One region of the Microbacterium cucumeris genome, then DNA from elsewhere that is predicted to be linked to it. Evidence: predicted binding sites of a transcription regulator. Region 1 holds the regulator's gene; the other holds the start of a gene.
What was found. The regulator LexA, encoded in region 1, represses DNA repair genes until DNA is damaged. The targets are predictions, from matches to a motif close to TCGAACANNTGTTCGA.
Positions count from the first base shown of each region.

Region 2: the regulator LexA is predicted to act here: its motif matches at 5,081-5,096, upstream of AC3RXZ_RS01725 (HNH endonuclease signature motif containing protein).

Region 1 is NZ_JBYRIZ020000002.1:502,720-512,020, forward strand. It holds gene ftsX (permease-like cell division protein FtsX) at 1-462, shown strand, start outside; gene smpB (SsrA-binding protein SmpB) at 514-990, shown strand; gene AC3RXZ_RS08985 (dipeptidyl-peptidase 5) at 1,005-2,870, opposite strand; gene AC3RXZ_RS08990 (methylenetetrahydrofolate reductase) at 3,093-4,043, shown strand; gene metE (5-methyltetrahydropteroyltriglutamate--homocysteine S-methyltransferase) at 4,065-6,380, shown strand; gene lexA (transcriptional repressor LexA) at 6,443-7,129, opposite strand; gene AC3RXZ_RS09005 (LysM peptidoglycan-binding domain-containing protein) at 7,409-7,768, shown strand; gene AC3RXZ_RS09010 (histidinol-phosphate transaminase) at 7,803-8,894, shown strand; gene hisB (imidazoleglycerol-phosphate dehydratase HisB) at 8,891-9,301, shown strand, end outside.
Region 2 is NZ_JBYRIZ020000001.1:342,329-351,629, reverse strand. It holds gene AC3RXZ_RS01750 (M20/M25/M40 family metallo-hydrolase) at 1-246, opposite strand, end outside; tRNA gene AC3RXZ_RS01745 (tRNA-Leu) at 358-442, shown strand; gene AC3RXZ_RS01740 (hypothetical protein) at 554-718, shown strand; gene AC3RXZ_RS01735 (shikimate 5-dehydrogenase) at 712-1,533, opposite strand; gene AC3RXZ_RS01730 (VIT1/CCC1 transporter family protein) at 1,566-2,660, opposite strand; gene AC3RXZ_RS01725 (HNH endonuclease signature motif containing protein) at 2,840-4,891, opposite strand; gene AC3RXZ_RS01720 (DEAD/DEAH box helicase) at 5,126-6,871, opposite strand; gene AC3RXZ_RS01715 (SGNH/GDSL hydrolase family protein) at 6,997-7,824, shown strand; gene AC3RXZ_RS01710 (TrmH family RNA methyltransferase) at 7,836-8,636, opposite strand; gene AC3RXZ_RS01705 (hypothetical protein) at 8,707-9,282, shown strand.

The DNA of each region.
Region 1 (9,301 bases):
ACCGGCGTGCAGGGGGTCGAGGAGGTCGTCGATCAGCTGAAGTACCTCGATCCGCTCTTCTCCGCGCTGACCGTGGCCACGTACATCGCGGTCGGCATCGCCGTGCTCATGCTCGTGGCCGCCGTGCTGCTCATCGCGACGACGATCCGACTGTCGGCGTACGCGCGGCGCAAGGAGATCGGGATCATGCGCCTGGTGGGCGCGTCGAACCGGGTGATCCAGACGCCGTTCGTGCTGGAGGGCGTCTTCGCGGCCTTCCTGGGCTCCGCGCTCGCGAGCGCAGCGGTCGTGGCCGGCGTCCACTTCGGGGTGAACGGCTATCTGCGGGGTCGCGTCCCCTCGATCACGACCTGGGTGACGATGCAGGATGCCGCCTTGGTGGTGCCGATCCTCATCGCGATCGGCGTCGTGCTGGCGGCGCTGTCCGCCGGGTTCGCGATCCGTCGCTGGCTGCGCACCTGATAGGCTGACAGGCTGCCGTGCGCCCGCACGGCGGGGAGTCAGGAGAGCACCATGCCCAGGGAACGCGGGGAGAAGGTCGTCGCGACCAATCGTCGCGCACGTCACGACTACACGATCGAGAAGTCGTACGAAGCGGGACTCGTGCTCACCGGCACCGAGGTGAAGTCGCTGCGCCAGGGGCGGGCGAACCTCACCGACGGGTACGCGTTCATCAAGGGCAACGAGGCGTTCCTCGACGCCGTGCACATCCCGGAGTACTCCCAGGGGCACTGGACCAACCACGCCGCCAAGCGCGTGCGCAAGCTGCTGCTTCACCGCGAGGAGATCCAGAAGCTGCAGCACGCGGTGTCGGCCGGCGGGTACACGCTCGTACCGCTGAAGCTGTACTTCTCGGACGGCAGGGCGAAGGTCGAGATCGCGCTGGCCAAGGGCAAGCGCGAGTACGACAAGCGTCAGGCGCTGCGCGAGCGTCAGGACAGCCGCGAGGCCGAGCGCGCCATGCGGCTGCGCAACCGGCTGGGGGAGTAGGACGGTCGCTCGCGTCAGCGAGTCGAAGTGAAGCCGAACACCCGGCCGAGGAAGCCCAGTTCTCGTTCCAGAGCGTCGACGATCGTCTCCGCACTGCGGAAACCGTGTCCTTCGCCCGGATACAGCACGTATTCGTGATCGATGCCGCGTGCCGCGAGGGCGTCGCGGACGCCCTCGGACTGCGACGGCGGCACCACGGGGTCGTCCGCGCCCTGCAGCAGCAGCACGGGGACGTCGATCCGATCCGCGTTCGTCAGCGGCGATCTCTCCACGTAGACGGCCTCGGCCTCGGGGAGGGGACCGACGAGTCCGTCGAGGTAGTTCTTCTCGAAGTCGTGAGTGTCCGCGGCGAGAGCGCGCAGGTCCGTGACGCCGTAGCGGCTGATCCCCGCGGCGAACACGCCGCCGCGCACGAGCGCGCACAGCACGGTCCAGCCTCCGGCCGAACTGCCTCGGATGGCCAGGCGGTCCGGGTCGGCGAGGCCGGCCTCCGCGAGACCGCGCGCCGCCGCCAGCACGTCGTCCACGTCCGCGATGCCCCACTTCCCGTCGAGGCGTTCGCGATAGGCGCGTCCGTATCCGGTCGATCCGCCGTAGTTCACGTCCAGGACGCCGATGCCTCGGCTCGTGTAGTAGGAGATGGCCGCCGACGCTGCTCCCGTGACGTGCGCGGTCGGTCCGCCGTGCACGAACACGATGTAGGGCGGCAGCTCGTCCGCGGGCGGGGCGATCTCCGGGTTCGCCGGCGGGTACGCGAACGCGTGCACCGGGCCCGACGCTCCGTCCACGACGATCCGCATCGCCGCCGGCATCCAGGCGGAGTCGACCGGTCCGCCTCCGACGACGGCGACCGTCTCGCCGGAATCGACCTCGACGGACCACACGCCGGGCGCGACGGTCGAGCCGTTGCCCGTGACCAGCACGCGGGTTCCGGAGACATCGTCGATGCTGACGTGTCCGTCGCAGGGCAGGCCCAGAGGGCGGATATCCCCGTCGCGATCGATCACCACGACCTCATCCCGCCCGTTCGTGCGCACCGCGACGATGCGACCGTCGGCGAGCGGCCGGTACCAGCGGTTGCCCAGCACCCACAGGCCGTACCCGGTGTCCGCGTCGCTCGGGCCGACCGGTGCAGCGGTTCCGGCGGGTGAGACGCCATCGAGCGCGATCCGATGCAGCGTCCAGCGGTCGTCCGGGATGTCCGAGTACAGCAGCGTGCGGTCGTCCGCCCATTCCGGCTGCAGGGCGGCGTGCGAAGGCAGCACGGCGTCGTCGTCCGCACCGACGGAGGCGACATGCACCTGAGCGCTCTCCCACGGCATCCGCTCTCCCGACCACTGCACCCAGGCGATCCGTGTGCCGTCCGGCGAGAGCGCGGGGTGGGCGAAGAACCCCGGCCCTTCGGCGTGGACGATCGTCGCAGCAGCGTCCCCGGCCGCCGAACCGTCGAGCGGGATCTCCACGATCGCCCGCCGGTGCGGTTCGGCCGTGAGGTCCTCCCGCACGGCGAGGAGACGTCCGTCCTGCACGCGCAGTCCACCGTGGGCGGGTCCGGCCGCCGTCAGCGGTTCCGGCTCGCCGCCGGGGACGAGCCGGTGCACACGCTGGTCCCGGGCCTCGACGAAGTAGAGGATGCCGTGCGCGTCCGCCGTCCAAGCCCCGCCGCCGTATTCGTGAACGCGGGATCGAGCGCTCCACGGTGCGGGGAGGACTTCGTGTCCTGCCGAGCTGCGCACCGTGATGCGTCCTCCTTCGGCGGGCACGGACTCGCCCCACCAGACCTCGTCGCGGACGAAGCGCGCGCCGTCGATCCTCGGTGCGGCACCCGCGATGTCGACGGCGTGGAACGGGGAAGGCCAGGTACCGAACGGCTGGGGCATTTCTCGAGCCTAGGAGATGGGCCCGGTCGATGCGGGATCTGCGCGGCCACCGGCCCCGACACATGGCGTCACACAGATGCGCCGGGAGCGCGGGGTGCCCTACCGTCATGGAAACGCCCCGTTCGCACTGGAGCGTGGAGCGACAGCCGAGCCCGGCATCCGCCCGCGAAGCGCAGCGCCTTTCGCGGCCGCCCCGTGTCCGCCCTGTCACAGGAGAGAAACATGTCCTCCGAGGACTCCACCACCGCCGGTGCCTCGCGCGTGCCGTTCTCCTTCGAGCTGTACCCGCCTCGCACCCCGTCCAGCGAGGACGCGCTGCACGAGACCGTGCGCCGCCTGGCGGCCGCGGGACCCGCGTTCCTGTCGGTCACGTACGGGGCCGGGGGATCCACGGGAGGGCGTTCGCTCGAAGTGCTCCGCTACATCCGCGAGCACACCGACGTCGAGCCGCTCGCGCACCTCACCTGCGTCGGCAACACCTATGAGGGCGCCGGCCGGCTGATCCGCGAGTTCCTGGATGCCGGAATCCGCAGCTTCCTCGCACTGCGCGGCGACCCGCCCGCCGGGCAGGAGCAGCCGTTCCTCGGGGACCTCGAGAGCGCGGCCCAGCTGGTGCAGCTGATCGACCGCGTGCAGGCGGAGCGCGCCCCTTACGAGGAGTCGCCCGTCCCCGGCATCCCGGGAGCCGCCCGCGTTGCGCCCCGGCGCAAGGTGAGCATCGCCGTCGCAGCCTTCCCGAAGGGTCACCCCCGTTCCACGCACCGCACGCAGGACGTCGAGGCCCTGCTGGCCAAGCAGGCGGCCGGCGCCACGTTCGCGATCACGCAGTTGTTCTTCCACCCGGACGACTACCTGGCGTTCGTCGAGCGCGCCCGGCGCGCCGGCGTCACGATCCCCATCCTCCCCGGCATCATGCCGATCACCTCGCCCGCCCGGCTGGCGCGTGTGCTGGAGCTGACCGGAGAGGAGATCCCGGGGGAGCTCCAGGTCGCCCTCGAAGTCGAGCCGACCGTCGAAGGACGCCGGCGGATCGGCGTCGACTGGGCGGCGGATCTGGCCCGCGAGGTCGTCGCCGGGGGAGCCCCCGGCGTGCACCTGTACGCGTTCAACCAGCACGAGACCGTGCTGGACGTCCTCGAATCCGCCGACATCCTTCCCGCGCTTCACCGCTAGCCCCCTCTGAAAGGACCCACCATGACCGCATTCCCCGAGGGCACCATCCTCGGCTACCCCCGGATCGGGCGCCGTCGCGAGCTGAAGAAGGCCGTCGAGGCGTTCTGGGCCGGCCGGATCGACGAGCAGGAGCTCGAGGCGACGAGCGCGGACCTGCGTGCCGCGACCCGTGAGCGCCTCGCGTCGCTGGGACTGGGGCGCGACGACTCCGCGATCCCGGAGTCGTTCTCGTACTACGACCAGGTCCTGGATGCCGCGATCACGGTCGGCGCGATCCCGGCGCGCTTCGAGGACCTCCGTGAGACAGACGGCACGATCGGGCTGCCCGCGTACTTCACGGTCGCCCGAGGCGAGGGAGACCGCGCCCCTCTCGAGATGACCAAGTGGTTCGACTCCAACTACCACTACCTCGTCCCCGAGATCGGACCGGAGACGTCCTTCTCCCTCTCCAGCGACCGTCTCGTCCGAGAGGTCGCCGAGGCCGCATCCACCGGGTTCGTGACCCGCCCCGTCGTTGTCGGTCCGGTCACGCTGCTCGCTCTCGCCAAGGCGTCGGACGACGCGCCGGAGGGCTTCGACCCGCTGTCGCGCCTCGAGGACGTGCTTCCCGTCTACGTCGAGCTCCTGGGCCGCCTGCGCGCAGCCGGAGCGGAGTGGGTCCAGCTCGACGAACCCGCGCTCGTCAGCGAGTCGCTGCCCGCATCCACCGACCAGCTGGCTGCCGCGGCGGAGCGCGCACTGGCGGTCCTGGGAGGGGCGGCCGACCGCCCGTCGATCCTCGTCGCGGCGCCCTACGCCGCCCTGGACGCCGTGTTCCCGGTCCTCGCCGCTGCGCCGGTCGAGGCGATCGCCGTCGACCTGGTGCGCGGTTCGGTTCCGGCCGCCGCGGCGGGGCTGGAGGACAAGATCCTCGTCGGCGGCGTGATCGACGGCCACAACATCTGGCGCGGCGACCTCGCTGCGGCGTTCAGCACGCTCGGGGAGCTGCGCGCCCTGGGTGCCGCTCGGGTCGCGGCCGCCACGTCGACCTCGCTGCTGCACGTCCCGCACGACGTCGCCGACGAGTCGAAGCTGGACGAGCGCCTGGTGTCGTGGCTCGCCTTCGCGGACCAGAAGGTCGCGCAGGTCGTGACGCTCGCACGAGGTCTCGGCGAAGGACGCGCAGCGATCCAAGCCGACCTCGACGCGGCATCCGCGGCGCTCGCCGACCGGCTGTCGGCTCCGGGCGTCCGCGACGGCGCCGTGCGCGAGCGCTCGCTCTCGGATGCCGACTTCGCGCGGGTCTCGTATCCGGAACGAGAGGCGGCTCAGGAGGCGGCGCTCGGACTGCCGGCTCTGCCGCTGACGACAATCGGGTCCTTCCCCCAGACCGGCGACATCCGCCGTGCCCGTGCCCGTTTCACCCGCGGGGAGATCACCGAGGCCGAGTACGAGGACTTCCTCCGGGCCGAGATCGACAGTGTCGTTGCGCTGCAGGAGGAGCTCGGCCTGGATGTCCTCGTCCACGGCGAGCCCGAGCGGAATGACATGGTGCAGTATTTCGCCGAGAACCTCGACGGATTCGCCGTCACGGAGAACGGCTGGGTGCAGTCCTACGGCTCGCGGGCGACGCGCCCGTCGATCCTGTGGGGAGACGTGTCCCGCCCCGCGCCCATCACGGTCGCCTGGTCGACGTACGCGCAGTCGCGCACCGAGAAGCACATGAAGGGCATGCTGACCGGACCGGTCACGATCCTCGCGTGGTCCTTCGTGCGCGACGACCAGCCCCTGGGGGAGACGGCGAATCAGGTCGCCCTGGCCCTGCGCGAGGAGATCGCGGATCTCGAGAACGCCGGCATCGCGATCATCCAGGTCGATGAGCCGGCGCTGCGCGAGCTGCTGCCCCTGAAGAAGGCCGATCAGCCTGCCTACCTGGACTGGTCGGTGAACTCGTTCCGACTCGCGACCGGCGGAGCGGCGGCCGCCACCCAGGTGCACACGCACCTGTGCTATTCCGAGTTCGGTGTCGTGATCGACGCGATCCGGGCCCTCGACGCGGACGTCACGTCGATCGAGGCGGCCCGCAGCCGCATGGACGTCGTGGACGACATTGCCGAGGTCGGGTTCGACCACGGCATCGGCCCTGGTGTCTACGACATCCATTCGCCGCGCGTCCCCGGCACGGATGAGATCGAATCGCTGCTGCGACGTGCGGCCGCCGCGATCCCGAACCGGCAGCTGTGGGTGAACCCGGACTGCGGCCTCAAGACGCGCGGGTACGACGAGACCACCGCGTCGCTGCGCAACATCGTCGAGGCGACCCGGCGCGTGCGCGAGGACGTGTCCGTCCCGGCCTGACGGCTGTTACACGACGAAAGGTCCCTCCCGCCCGGGAGGGACCTTTCGTCGTTCGCGGGAGATCAGACGGCGCGCAGCACCGCCACGACCTTGCCGAGGACCGTCGCGTCGTCACCGAGGATCGGTTCGAACGCGGAGTTGCGGGGGAGAAGCCAGGTGTGGCCGTCGCGGCGGCGGAACGTCTTGACGGTGGCCTCGCCGTCGAGCATGGCGGCCACGATCTCGCCGTTCTCGGCGGTGTTCTGGGTGCGCACTACGACCCAGTCGCCGTCGCAGATAGCGGCGTCGATCATCGACTCGCCGTTGACCTTCAGCATGAACAGATCGCCCTTGCCCACGAGTTGCCGTGGCAGCGGGAAGATCTCCTCGACCTGCTGCTCCGCCGTGATCGGCACGCCGGCGGCGATCTGTCCGACCAGGGGGACGAGCGCGGCGTCCCCGACCGGCGGGGCGGCGTCCGCGGGGTTCTCGACACCCGTGCCCGGCAGATCGATCAGCACCTCCATGGCGCGGGTCTTGCCCGGGTCGCGTCGCAGGTAGCCGCTCAGTTCCAACTGGCCGAGCTGATGGGTGACGCTGGAGAGCGACTTGAGACCCACGGCGTCGCCGATCTCGCGCATGCTGGGCGGGTAGCCGTGCCGCGCGATCGAGGTCTGGATGACCTCGAGGATCGCCATCTGCTTGGCGCTGAGGCTCTTGCGTCGACGAGTGCGCGGTGCCTCGCTGCCGGGGGCTGTTGCGTCGCTCATGGCTGCTCCTTCGTGGGCCGGTCCGGTGCTCCCGCGCCGATGTCGGAGGCCCGTGGTGTGGTGTCTACAGCGAAACCGTATCCGAGAATCCGGGCTTGTGGAAGATCTGTTCGAGCGTGTCGGAGGATCCGAGGATGCGATTTCGAAGAAGACTTGACATCGATTCGAAATCGAAGATACATTCGGTACGTAGCTTCGCATCCCCCGCTCCCGGCCGAGCGGGGAATGCGAACGCTACGCCAAAGCCCCACCGGGGAGAAGAGCACGAGGAGCAGCATCATGAGCAGCATCACCGTCACGGCACCGTCCATCCGTCGCCCCGCAGCCGCCACGCGCCTGCGTCTGACGGCGCGCGGTCGTCGCGTGCTGCTCGCCCTGGCCGCGCTTCCGCTCGCGATCGGCCTGGCCTTCGCCGCACTCAGCGGCGGATCCGCCTACGCCGGCGGCGATGAGGTGACCGCGTCGTTCGAGACGGTCACGGTCATGCCCGGTGACACGCTGTGGTCGATCGCCGAGGACGTCGCCCCGGGCGTCGATCCCCGCGAGGTCGTCGACGCACTGCGGCAGCTCAACCTGCTCGACGGCGGCGTGCTCATGGTCGGCGAGGAGCTCGCGATCCCCGCGGCCTACGCCGGCTGACCCGCGGCACTCCGCCTCGCGCGCCCTCGCTAGCATGGGGAGGGTGACTTCCCTCGAAGACCTTCCCCTCCGCGACGATCTGCGCGGTCTCACCCCGTACGGAGCCCCTCAGGCCCCGCTGCCGGTCGCGCTGAACGTCAACGAGAACACCCACCCGGTTCCGGATGCCGTGGCCAGCGACATCCTCGACGACATCGCCGTCGCACTCCGAGATGTGAACCGCTATCCGGATCGGGAGTTCACCGCTCTCAGGGAGAGTTTCGCCGAGTACCTGGGCCACGACCTCGCGGCTGACGGGATCTGGGCCGGTAACGGCTCCAACGAGGTGCTGCAGCACATCCTGCAGGCCTTCGGCGGACCGGGGCGGACGGCGTTCGGCTTCGCGCCGACGTACTCCATGTATCCGCTCATCACGCAGGGAGTCGGATCCACCTGGATCGCGGGCACCCGGCACCCGGACCACACGATCAGCCCGGAGGAGGCCGCCGAGCAGGTCCGGTCCGCGGATCCCGACATCGTCCTGCTCTGCACCCCGAACAATCCCACCGGGACCCCGCTCGGACTCGATGTCGTCGAAGCCGTCTACGACGCGGCTCGTGGGATCGTCGTCGTGGACGAGGCGTATCAGGAGTTCGCCCCCCGCGACGCGCCGTCCGCTCTGACTCTTCTCGAGGGCCGACCGCGACTGGCCGTGTCCCGGACCATGAGCAAGGCGTTCGCGTTCGCCGGCGCCCGGGTCGGGTATCTCGCGGCGGATCCGGCGTTCATCGACGCCCTGCGCCTCGTGCGCCTTCCCTACCACCTGAGCGCGCTCACTCAGGCTGCCGCGGTGGCCGCGCTGCGCAACGCGGACACGATGCTCGCGATGGTGGACGAGATCGTCGAGCAGCGCGACCGGATCACGGCGACGCTCGAAGCGCTCGGCTATCAGCCGCACGAGTCGTGGTCGAACTTCGTCCTGTTCGGAGGCGTCGCCGATCCGAAGGCGACCTGGCAGTCGCTCTACAACAAGGGGATCCTCGTGCGCGACGTGGGCATCCCCGGGCACCTGCGCGTCACGGCCGGGACCGAGGCCGAGACCACGGCGTTCCTGGACGCGCTGGCCTCGATAGAATCGGCCACATGAGTCGCACCGCCCGCCGCAGCCGCAGCACGTCCGAGTCCTCCGTCGAACTCGACCTGAACTTGGACGGCACCGGCGCGAGCCAGATCGACACCTCGGTGCCGTTCTTCGACCACCTGCTGACGGCGTTCGCGAAGCACTCGCTCACAGATCTCACGGTCCGCGCCTCGGGGGACACCGACATCGACGCCCACCACACCGTCGAGGACATCTCGATCGTGCTCGGCCAGACGATCCGGGAGGCGCTGGGGGACAAGTCGGGCATCTCCCGCTACGGCGATGCGCTCGTGCCACTGGACGAAGCGCTCGCGCAGGCGGTCGTCGACATCAGCGGCCGACCGTACCTCGTTCACTCGGGAGAGCCTGCCGGGTTCGAGCACCACCTGATCGGCGGGCACTTCACGGGCTCG
Region 2 (9,301 bases), on a different contig from region 1:
GAGGTGACCGTGCACCACGAGTGCGGGCTTGGTCCGATCCCGTCCCTCCACGCGGGCCATCACGTTCGTGCGTCGAGGGATCGGCTCGTAGAAGCGCGGTTCGAGTCCGAGCCGCTCGAGATAGGCGCCGACGTACTCGGCCGCCTCGCGCTCGCCTCGAGCCTCTCCGCCGCCGAAGTTCGAGGTGTCGAAGCGGATCAGGTCCTGCGCGACGCGGACGACCTCGGGAAACTGCGGATCGGACATGCCCTCCAGGCTATCGAACCCTCACGGCGCGCCCGGCATGCGCCCTGGTTCGAAGCGGCACCCAGAACGTGCTAATCTCATTCTTCGGTCGGCAACGACTTTTCATCACCTGCGCGGGTGGCGGAATAGGTAGACGCGCTAGCTTGAGGTGCTAGTGCCCGCATAGGGCGTGGGGGTTCAAGTCCCCCCTCGCGCACGGAATGGCCCCGGATCTTCGGATCCGGGGCCTTCGTCGTTCCCTCGTCAAGGGGGTGGGAGGGATCCGAGGGTCTGCCTAGTCTGACGGGACGAACGGAAGGACGATCGCATGAGTGATCCGCAGAACACGCGCGGTGTGCCCGGTGAGGCCGAAGAGGCGGACAACGCCTCGGGTGGGCCGGCTGAGCGCATGGACGGGACGCCTCCGGAGCCCGAGGCTGCCGAGGGGACAGCCGAGGACGACGACGAGGAAACCGCCGATCGCGATCAGTGACCGGCGCGCATGAACCGTTCGGCGGACTGCACCTGCTCGGCTGACGGCCGGATGCCGGTGTAGAGCACGAACTGCTCCAGAGCCTGCAGCGTCGCGACCTCCGCTCCCGTGATCACCGCCTTGCCGAGGGCGCGAGCGTACGCGATCAGCGGCGTCTCCGCGGGAAGCGCGACGACGTCGAAGACCACGGATGCCGAGGCCACCGCGTCATCGGAGAAGGCTCTCGCTTCCGCGTCCGGTCCCCCGGCCATTCCGATCGGCGTCACGTTCACAAGGATGTCCGCCGTGAGGTCCCCGGGCTCCGGAGCCCAGGCGAAGCCATACAGATCGGCCAGTCCACGTCCCGCCGTCTCGTTGCGCGCCACGATCGTCACATCATGGAAGCCGGCGTCCCGGAAGGCGGCCGCCGTCGCCTTCGCCATGCCTCCCGATCCGCGCAGCAGCACGGAGGACGCCGGATCCAGCCCGTTGCGTGCGATCAACTGGGCGATGGCCGAATAGTCGGTGTTGTACGCGGTGAGCACGCCGTCGTCGTTCACGATCGTGTTCACCGATTCGATGGCTGATGCGGATGGCGCCATGTGATCGACCAGAGCGATGACGGCTTCCTTGTAGGGCATCGAGATCGCGCAGCCGCGGATGCCGAGCCCGCGCACGCCGACGATGGCCTGCTCGAGGTCCGTAGGCGCGAAGGCCTTGTAGATCCAATTGAGGCCGAGCGCCTCGTAGAGGTGGTTGTGGAAGCGCGTGCCGTTGTTGCTCGGGCGAGCGGACAGCGAGATGCAGAGCGTCATGTCCTTGTTCAGCATGGTCACCGCTCCAGGCTACGCGGAGGTGGCGGGGCAGCTCAGACCGCGCCGACCCCGAAGACGAGACCGAGGGCGTAGGTGATCGCGGCGGCACCGAATCCGATGGCCAGCTGACGCAGGGCTCGACGCAGCGGCGGCCCGCCGGAGAGGATGCCGACCATGGCACCGGTGGACAGGAGTGCGACGCCGACGAGCACGAGGGCGAGCACGATCGCCGCTGTCCCCTCCAGACCGAAGATCCAGGGCAGGACGGGCACGATGGCCCCGGATGCGAAGAGCAGGAAGCTCGACAGCGCGGCCGTCCAGTCGCTGCCGACGATCTCGTGGTCGTCGCCTGCGGTGCGGATCGGACCAGTGGCCGCCGCGCGCACTCCGGCCTGGGCGGCGGTCACGATGCGTCGGGCGCGCGCGAGCGCCTCTGTCTCATCCATCCCTCGCGCCCGGTAGACCAGCGCGAGTTCGTTCTCGTCGATGTCGAGATCGGCCGCGGAGTCGTGCGCATCGTCGTTGGCCTCGGTGGAGGCCAGGAGCTCGCGCTGCGAGCGGACGGAGACGAACTCTCCGGCCCCCATGGACAAGGCACCGGCCAGCAGCCCCGCGATTCCGCTGAACAGCACGAAGGCCGAACTGACCCCCGTCGCGCCGATGCCCAGCACGAGCGCGAGGTTGCTGACCAGTCCGTCGTTGGCGCCGAACACCGCGGCACGGAACGATCCCGACAGGCGGCGCCGTCCGCGGGCCGCGAGTCCGCGGACGACCTCGTAGTGGATCTTCTCGTCGGCGCGCATCGCCGGAGTCGCGTACTGCTCGCTGTCGTACGGGGACCGCGCCTCAGCGCTCTGCGCCAGGGCGAGCACGAAGATCGAGCCGAACCGCCCGGCCATCCAGCCGAGCAGGCGGGAGCGGACACCGGCACGGGGCAGCTTCGCAGGTTCTTCGCCGAGGAGGTCGAGCCAGTGCTGTTCATGGCGGCGCTCGGCGTCGGCCAGGCTCAAGAGGATCTCCCGCTCCTCCCCCGTCCTGCGGGCGGCGAGCTTCTGATAGACGAGGCCTTCGGCCCGTTCCTCGACGAGATATCGAGCCCAGCGGCGTCGGTCTGCGGGTGTCGGTTCCGCGGGGGCGGGCGCGCTCAAGGGACCTCCTGAAGGTGCGGTGGGATGCTTCCACGCTAGCCACGCGTCGGGCCGGAGACCGCGGAAAACGAGGGATTGACAGCATTTCGGGGAGCCGAACGGGTGCGAGTGCTCAGAGTCACGCGAGGCATTGCTCACGGCACGGGACCCGACAGCGGGCCGGCCCCTCCGGCGGACCGTCAGGTGAAGAGCACGCGACGGGTGGGGTGATCCGTGTACGTCCGTCCGAGCGGGCTGTTCCACTCGAGCAGCCCGTCGGCCAGCTGACGCACGGTCCAGCGATCCTCATCGGCGAGGTCGGGATGCTTGATCGGATGATGTCCCGTGCAGAACAGACCCAGATTGCTCACCTGCGTGCGGCCGCCCTTGGCGTGATCGTGGTTGTGGTCGATCTGGCAGCGCGCCGCCGGTGCACGGCACCCCGGAAAGCGGCAGTGCTGGTCTCGGGCCCGCAGGAAGCGCTTCATCGCCGCGGTCGGGGTGTATCCGTCGGTCTCGGTCACGAGTCCCTGCGGATCGACGAACAGCCGCGTCCAGGACGGAGAATGCCCCGCGAGCAGCCGCACCGTGTCGGGGAGGACGGGACCGTGCGCGTCGTGCTCCGCGAACCGGTCGTCGACGCCGATGAGCGTCTCGGCCGCGACGGACACCTGAACCGTGGCCTGGACCGATCCGATGCCGGTCTGCGTGAGCGTGCTCGGATCCGACGCCAGCAGCAGATCCGCGAGGATGTCGGCCCGCAGCTGATCCATCGTGCGCGTGTCCGTCTCGAGCACACCGACGAGATCGTCATCGAGCAAGGTGCCGGCTCGGCAACCGCCCGGATCGGCGCCTTTGGGCGCGGGGTCGATCGGAGGCGCGCTCGTGAAGAGCTCCTCTTCGAACGAGGCGACCAGCTCATCGAACGCCTCGTCGAGCCACGGGGGACGGACAGTGTCCGACATCCACGGATCGCCGGGTGGATGAGTCTGATCGTCACGCGGATGCGACTGCCCGTCGAACGAATGCTCTGACCCGGTGGAGAGGTCGCCGTCCAGGCCCGGTGGTCCGCCCGCGGGCTCGTTGACCACGTCATCGTGCACGGGGCTCCAGATCGGGAAGTCGCGCTCGGTGATCACGACGGCAGGCGACGTGACTGACGAAGCGGGAGACTCCGATTCCCGGGCCCCCGTCTCCTCCGAGGTGACGGCACTCGCGGACGATGCACCCGAGGACCTCTCGACGTCGCCGCCCGATACCACCTCGACGCCCCCGACCTTCGTCACGCCCGAATCGTCTCCCCCGGCGTGCGCCGCACCCACGCCCTCATCGTCAGCGCCGTTCCCCTCGCCATGCGTCGCGCCAGCGTCGTGGCCCGCGCCAGCGTCGTCCCCCGCATTCGTCACGCCCGAGCCGTCCGCGCCGGCATGCACCACGCCGTCGGCGTGCACCGTGCCTTCCGCTTCGTCGCGCTCTGAACGCTCCCAGCCAGGAACGTCGTCCAGGATCCGGCGCAGTTCCGCATCGAGATCGAGCGGCTCCTCGGGGAACATCGGCTCGTACTCCGGAACCGGGCGCACCCCGTTCACCCGGCGGCGCGCGGCGCGCACGCTCCGCGCCTGCCCGGTCAACCGATCCTTGATCGCGAACGCGAGGATCTCCGGCAGGATCGCGGTCAGCACGGCCATCCCATCACCATCGGGGCGTACGGTGACCGAACGCTCCTTGCGCGCCCGCCGGTGCGCCTCGGCTGTCGACTGCGGGCACAGATGCGCCGCCACGGCCCGCGCGCAGGCGCGCGTCCCGGCCGCTGTGTCGTGCCGGGCGAACGCGAGGACTTCCGCCTCATAAGCGGCACGCAGCCGTTCGCCCTCGGCATCCTGCGCCAACTGCGGAGCCTCGTTCACGATGGCGTCCGCATGCCGCCGGCTGATGACGCCTTCGGCCATCGCCGCGAGCACGGCCGGGAAGCGCCTCACGAGCACCCAGGCGTCGGTCAACCGGATCGATGCCGTCGACGGCGGGATGTGCGCCGCGGCCGCATACTCCGCGGCAAGCGATCGCAGGGACACCTCGCCGGCATCCAGATCCGCGTCGGGATCGGTCATCGCCGACTCGAGACGTTCTGCGAGCAGCACGGCCTGCCGGGCGTGCAGGCGGGACACTTCGCGCTCGGCATCCACCCACTCGTCCAGAAGCGCGCGACGATATGCGAGAGAGTCCTCGCTCGGTCCGCGCCTCTTCGCTGCCATAGTCCAAGTATCGTTGCTATCTTCGAATCAGTCAAGCGTTTCAGTGAACTCAGCTCCAAACGTCAGTGCGCTCGGATTCATGCGCACGGCACGCGACACATGCCTCGTTCGCGCCGCATTGGGCGAAGGTATTTGCCCGACCGCGGCGCGCGCGACCTCACTGACCCTCGTCGTGACACGCCCACCGCATCGCACCTATGTTCTATGCACAACCCTCACGGACGAGCCGCGATATCAGTGCGACCTGACGCGCTTGCGCAGCACGTCGATGCGCGACTGCAGTTGCGTCACGGTCGCCTGCGCGACGGCGGGTCCCCCGCAGATCCGGCGGAGCTCGGCGTGCACGGCACCGTGCGGCTCTCCGGCCTGACGCGCGTACAGTCCCACAAGACTGTTGAGCAGCTGTCGCTGTTCGCGCAAGGTCCGGTGCAGCGGCGCGGGAAGAGTCGTGACGGCTTCCGGGCCCTCCGCGGCCTCACGCGCCTCGCGCAGGCGCGACTGCTTGGCGCTGCGCTGCATGAGAAGCTCGTGCACATGCTCGGGTTCGAGCAGACCTGGCAGGCCGATGAACTCCTCTTCTTCGGGCGTACCCGGTTCGGCGAGCTGCCCGAAGTCCTTCCCCTCGAAGACCACGCGGTCGAAGTGCGCGAGCGACGAGATCGCCTGATAGCTGAACTCCTGGGTCAGTGCGTCCGAGGCGTCGTCCTCGCGGTTCGCGCTCTCCAGCAGCGAATCGTCCAGACCGTCCTCGTCCTTCGACTGCCGGTCCAGCGCGTGGTCACGCTGCTTCTCCAGCTCGTTCGCGAGCCCCATGAGCACCGGCACGTTCGGCAGGAAAACGCTGGCCGCTTCGCCCCGGCGCCGGGCGCGCACGAAGCGGCCGATCGCCTGAGCGAAGAACAACGGCGTGGAGGACGACGTCGCGTACACGCCGACCGCGAGGCGGGGGACGTCGACGCCCTCCGACACCATGCGGACGGCGACCATCCATCGCGCATCGCTCGCACTGAACTTCTCGATCCGCTCCGAGGCGGTCGCGTCGTCGGAGAGCACGATGGTCGGCTGCTGCCGCGTGATGCTGTGCAGGATCTTGGCGTAGGCCCGTGCCACGGTCTGGTCCGTCGCGAGCACCAGCCCCCCGGCATCCGGCACGTGATGGCGGATCTCGGTGAGGCGCCGATCCGCGGCCGAAAGGACCGCGGGCATCCACTCCCCCTCCGGATCCAGCGCCGTGCGCCACGCCTGGGAGTTGACGTCCTTGGTGTTGTCCTGCCCGAGATGCGCCTCCAGCTCGTCGCCCGCGCTCGTGCGCCAGCGCATCTTCCCGGAGTACATGTGGAACAGGACGGGGCGGACGACGCCGTCCGACAGCGCCCTGCCGTAGCCGTAGGCGTAGTCCGTGCTCGACACCCGCGCTCCGGACTCGTCCGGCAGGTACTCGACGAACGGGATCGGCGCCGTGTCGCTGCGGAACGGGGTGCCGGACAGCAGCAGGCGGCGCTTCGCCGGCCCGTACGCGTCCCGGATCGCGTCCCCCCAGCTGAGGGCGTCGCCGCCGTGGTGGACCTCATCGAGGATCACGAGGGTCTTGGCGTCCTCGGTCAGGTGCCGGTGCACGGAGGACTTCGCCGCCACCTGCGCATACGTCACCACGACGCCGTGGTAGTGCGGCGCCGGGGCCCAGTGGCTGTTCTTGAAGCGCGGGTCCAGCCGAATGTGCACGCGCGCCGCGGCATCCGCCCACTGCGTCTTGAGGTGCTCGGTCGGCGCGACCACGATCACCCGGTTGACCTCGCCCATGCGCAGCAGTTCCACCGCGAGCGTCAGTGCGAACGTCGTCTTTCCCGCGCCCGGTGTCGCGGCGACGAGGAAGTCCCGCTTGTCGTCCCGGAAGTACTGTTCCAGCGCCTCCTGCTGCCATGCCCTGAGCTTGTTCGCGGTGCCCCAGGGAGCACGCTGAGGGAAGGACGGAGAGAGCATCGCATCCACGATAATCGGTCCTGCGGACACCGGATGCCCGTCGCCCCCGTGGCGTCGCCGCGGCCGGTAGGCTCGATCCCTGCGAGGCCGCGATCCCTGGCTTCGCACCTGCGAAGGAGAGCGCGATGACCGATCAGGAATCATCCCGGACCCCGTACGTCCCCAACGAGGGCCCGCACCCGTGGCACCGCTTCGTGGCCGTCGGCGACTCGTTCACCGAGGGCATCGGCGACCCCGATCCCGCAGCGCCCGGCGGGCACCGCGGGTGGGCGGACCGCGTGGCCGAGGTGCTGGGCCGCCAGGTGGAGGACTTCGCCTACGCCAACCTGGCCGTCCGCGGGAAGCTCATCGCCCAGATCGTGGCCGACCAGATCGAACCGGCCGTCGCGCTGCATCCGGACCTCGTGTCGATCTGCGCCGGCGGCAACGACGTCATCCGGCCCGGCACCGACCCCGATGCGATCGCCGCTCAGCTCGAGGATGCCGTGGCACGCCTTTCCTCGACCGGAGCCGCTGTGGTGCTCTTCACCGGCATCGACACCGGGTTCACGCCGGTCTTCCGGCCGTTCCGCGGCAAGGTCGCGATCTACAACGAGAACGTCCGTGCCATCGCGGACCGGCACGACTGCATCGTCGCCGACCAGTGGGCGCTGAAGACCGTGCAGGATCCACGCTTCTTCGACGACGACCGGCTGCACTACAACGCTCTCGGGCACCACGAGGTGGCCCGCATGGTGCTGCGCGCCCTGAACGTCCCGAACGACCTCCAGGCCATGCAGCCCGACCCGCTTCCGGCCCGCACGTGGCGCGAGGCGCGCTCGGAGGACCTCGGCTGGGCACGCGAGCATCTCGTTCCCTGGGTGCTGCGTCGACTCCGGCATCAGTCCTCCGGCGATCACGTCGCGGCCAAGCGCCCCGATGCCGTCCCGATCCGCTTCCCCGAGGCAGAATAGGGCCACAGCGGTCAGCGCGAGAGCCCCCAGAGCGCCACGGCAGCGGCGGATGCGACGTTGAGAGAGTCGACGCCTCCGGCCATCGGGATCGTCACCACGGCGTCCGCGCTGTCGAGCGCGGCACGGGAGAGCCCATCGCCCTCGGTGCCCAGCAGGAGGGCGACCTTGTCCGGACGTTCCGCCGCGTAGGAGCGGAGATCCACGGCCTGGTCGTCGAGTGCGAGCGCCGCGATCTCGAATCCGGCCGCGTGCAGGTCGCCGGCCGCATCCTCCCAGTCGTCGACGCGCGTCCACGGCACCTGGAACACGGTTCCCATGCTCACCCGCACGCTGCGGCGGTAGAGCGGATCCGCGCATCGTGCCGTGACCAGCACGGCGTCCGCGCCGAGACCGGCAGCCGCCCGGAAGGCGGCCCCCACATTGGTGTGGTCCAGCAGATCCTCCAGGACCAGCACGAGTGAAGCATTCTCGACCACCTCCGCGACGGACGGCAGCGCGGGGCGGTGCATGGACGCGAGCGCCCCGCGATGCACCGCGTATCCGGTGACGCTCTCGGCGACCTCGTCGGGGACCAGGTACACGGGAACGTCGGCACCGCCGAGGATCGCCTCGATCCCGGCGACCCAGCGCTGCTGCGTCAGCACCGAGCGCGGCACATGGCCGGCGGCGCAGGCCCGCTCGATCACCTTGGCGGACTCCGCGATGTACAGTCCGCCCGCGGGCTCGCGCACGCGGCGCAGCGCGGTGTCGGTGAGGTCCCGATAGTCGTCGAGCCGGGGATCGGAGGCATCGGTCACGCGCTGGAGGTCCACCCGTCCACTCTGCCACCGCCGGAAGATCCCCTTGTCCTGCGCTGCAGGGGCCCTTACCGTATGGCGGGTGATGAGCGACGGGACGGATGCCGCGGGACCCCGCGACCGGATGCTGCGCGTCTGGCCGGCCGTCGCCGGCGTCGTTTTCGCCGCGGGGATGATCGCGCTGCTGTCCGTCGGGACCGCCGACACCACGACCGCGACCGAGATCCTCACCGCGGCAGCCTTCGTCTATCTCGGTTCGGCGGCGCTCGGTCATCGCACGGCCGCGTGGCCGCTGTTCGGCCTGACGTTCCTCCTCATCGGCGCGGGACTCGCCGTCCGCGGGTTCTCGCCGATGTGGGCCATGGTCGTCCTCGTCGGCGCTCTCTTCGCGTTCGGGCTCGTCCGCGGACGCGTCCGACCCCGCTGGGGAATTCCGTTGCAGGCCGCCGCGATGCTCGCGGTCCTCCTCCTCGCGCTCATCATCCCCGCGCTGCCGTCGCCCTGGGGAGCCGTCCTCGTCGGCATCGGTCTCGTCCTCCACGCCGGGTGGGATGTGCATCATCTGCGCACCCGGCGCGTGGTCGCGTCGTCGATGGCCGAGTTCTGCGCCGCGCTCGACGTCGTGCTCGCCGCCGGCGTCATCCTCGTGGCGGCCGCGTGAGCCCCACCCCCGAGCACGC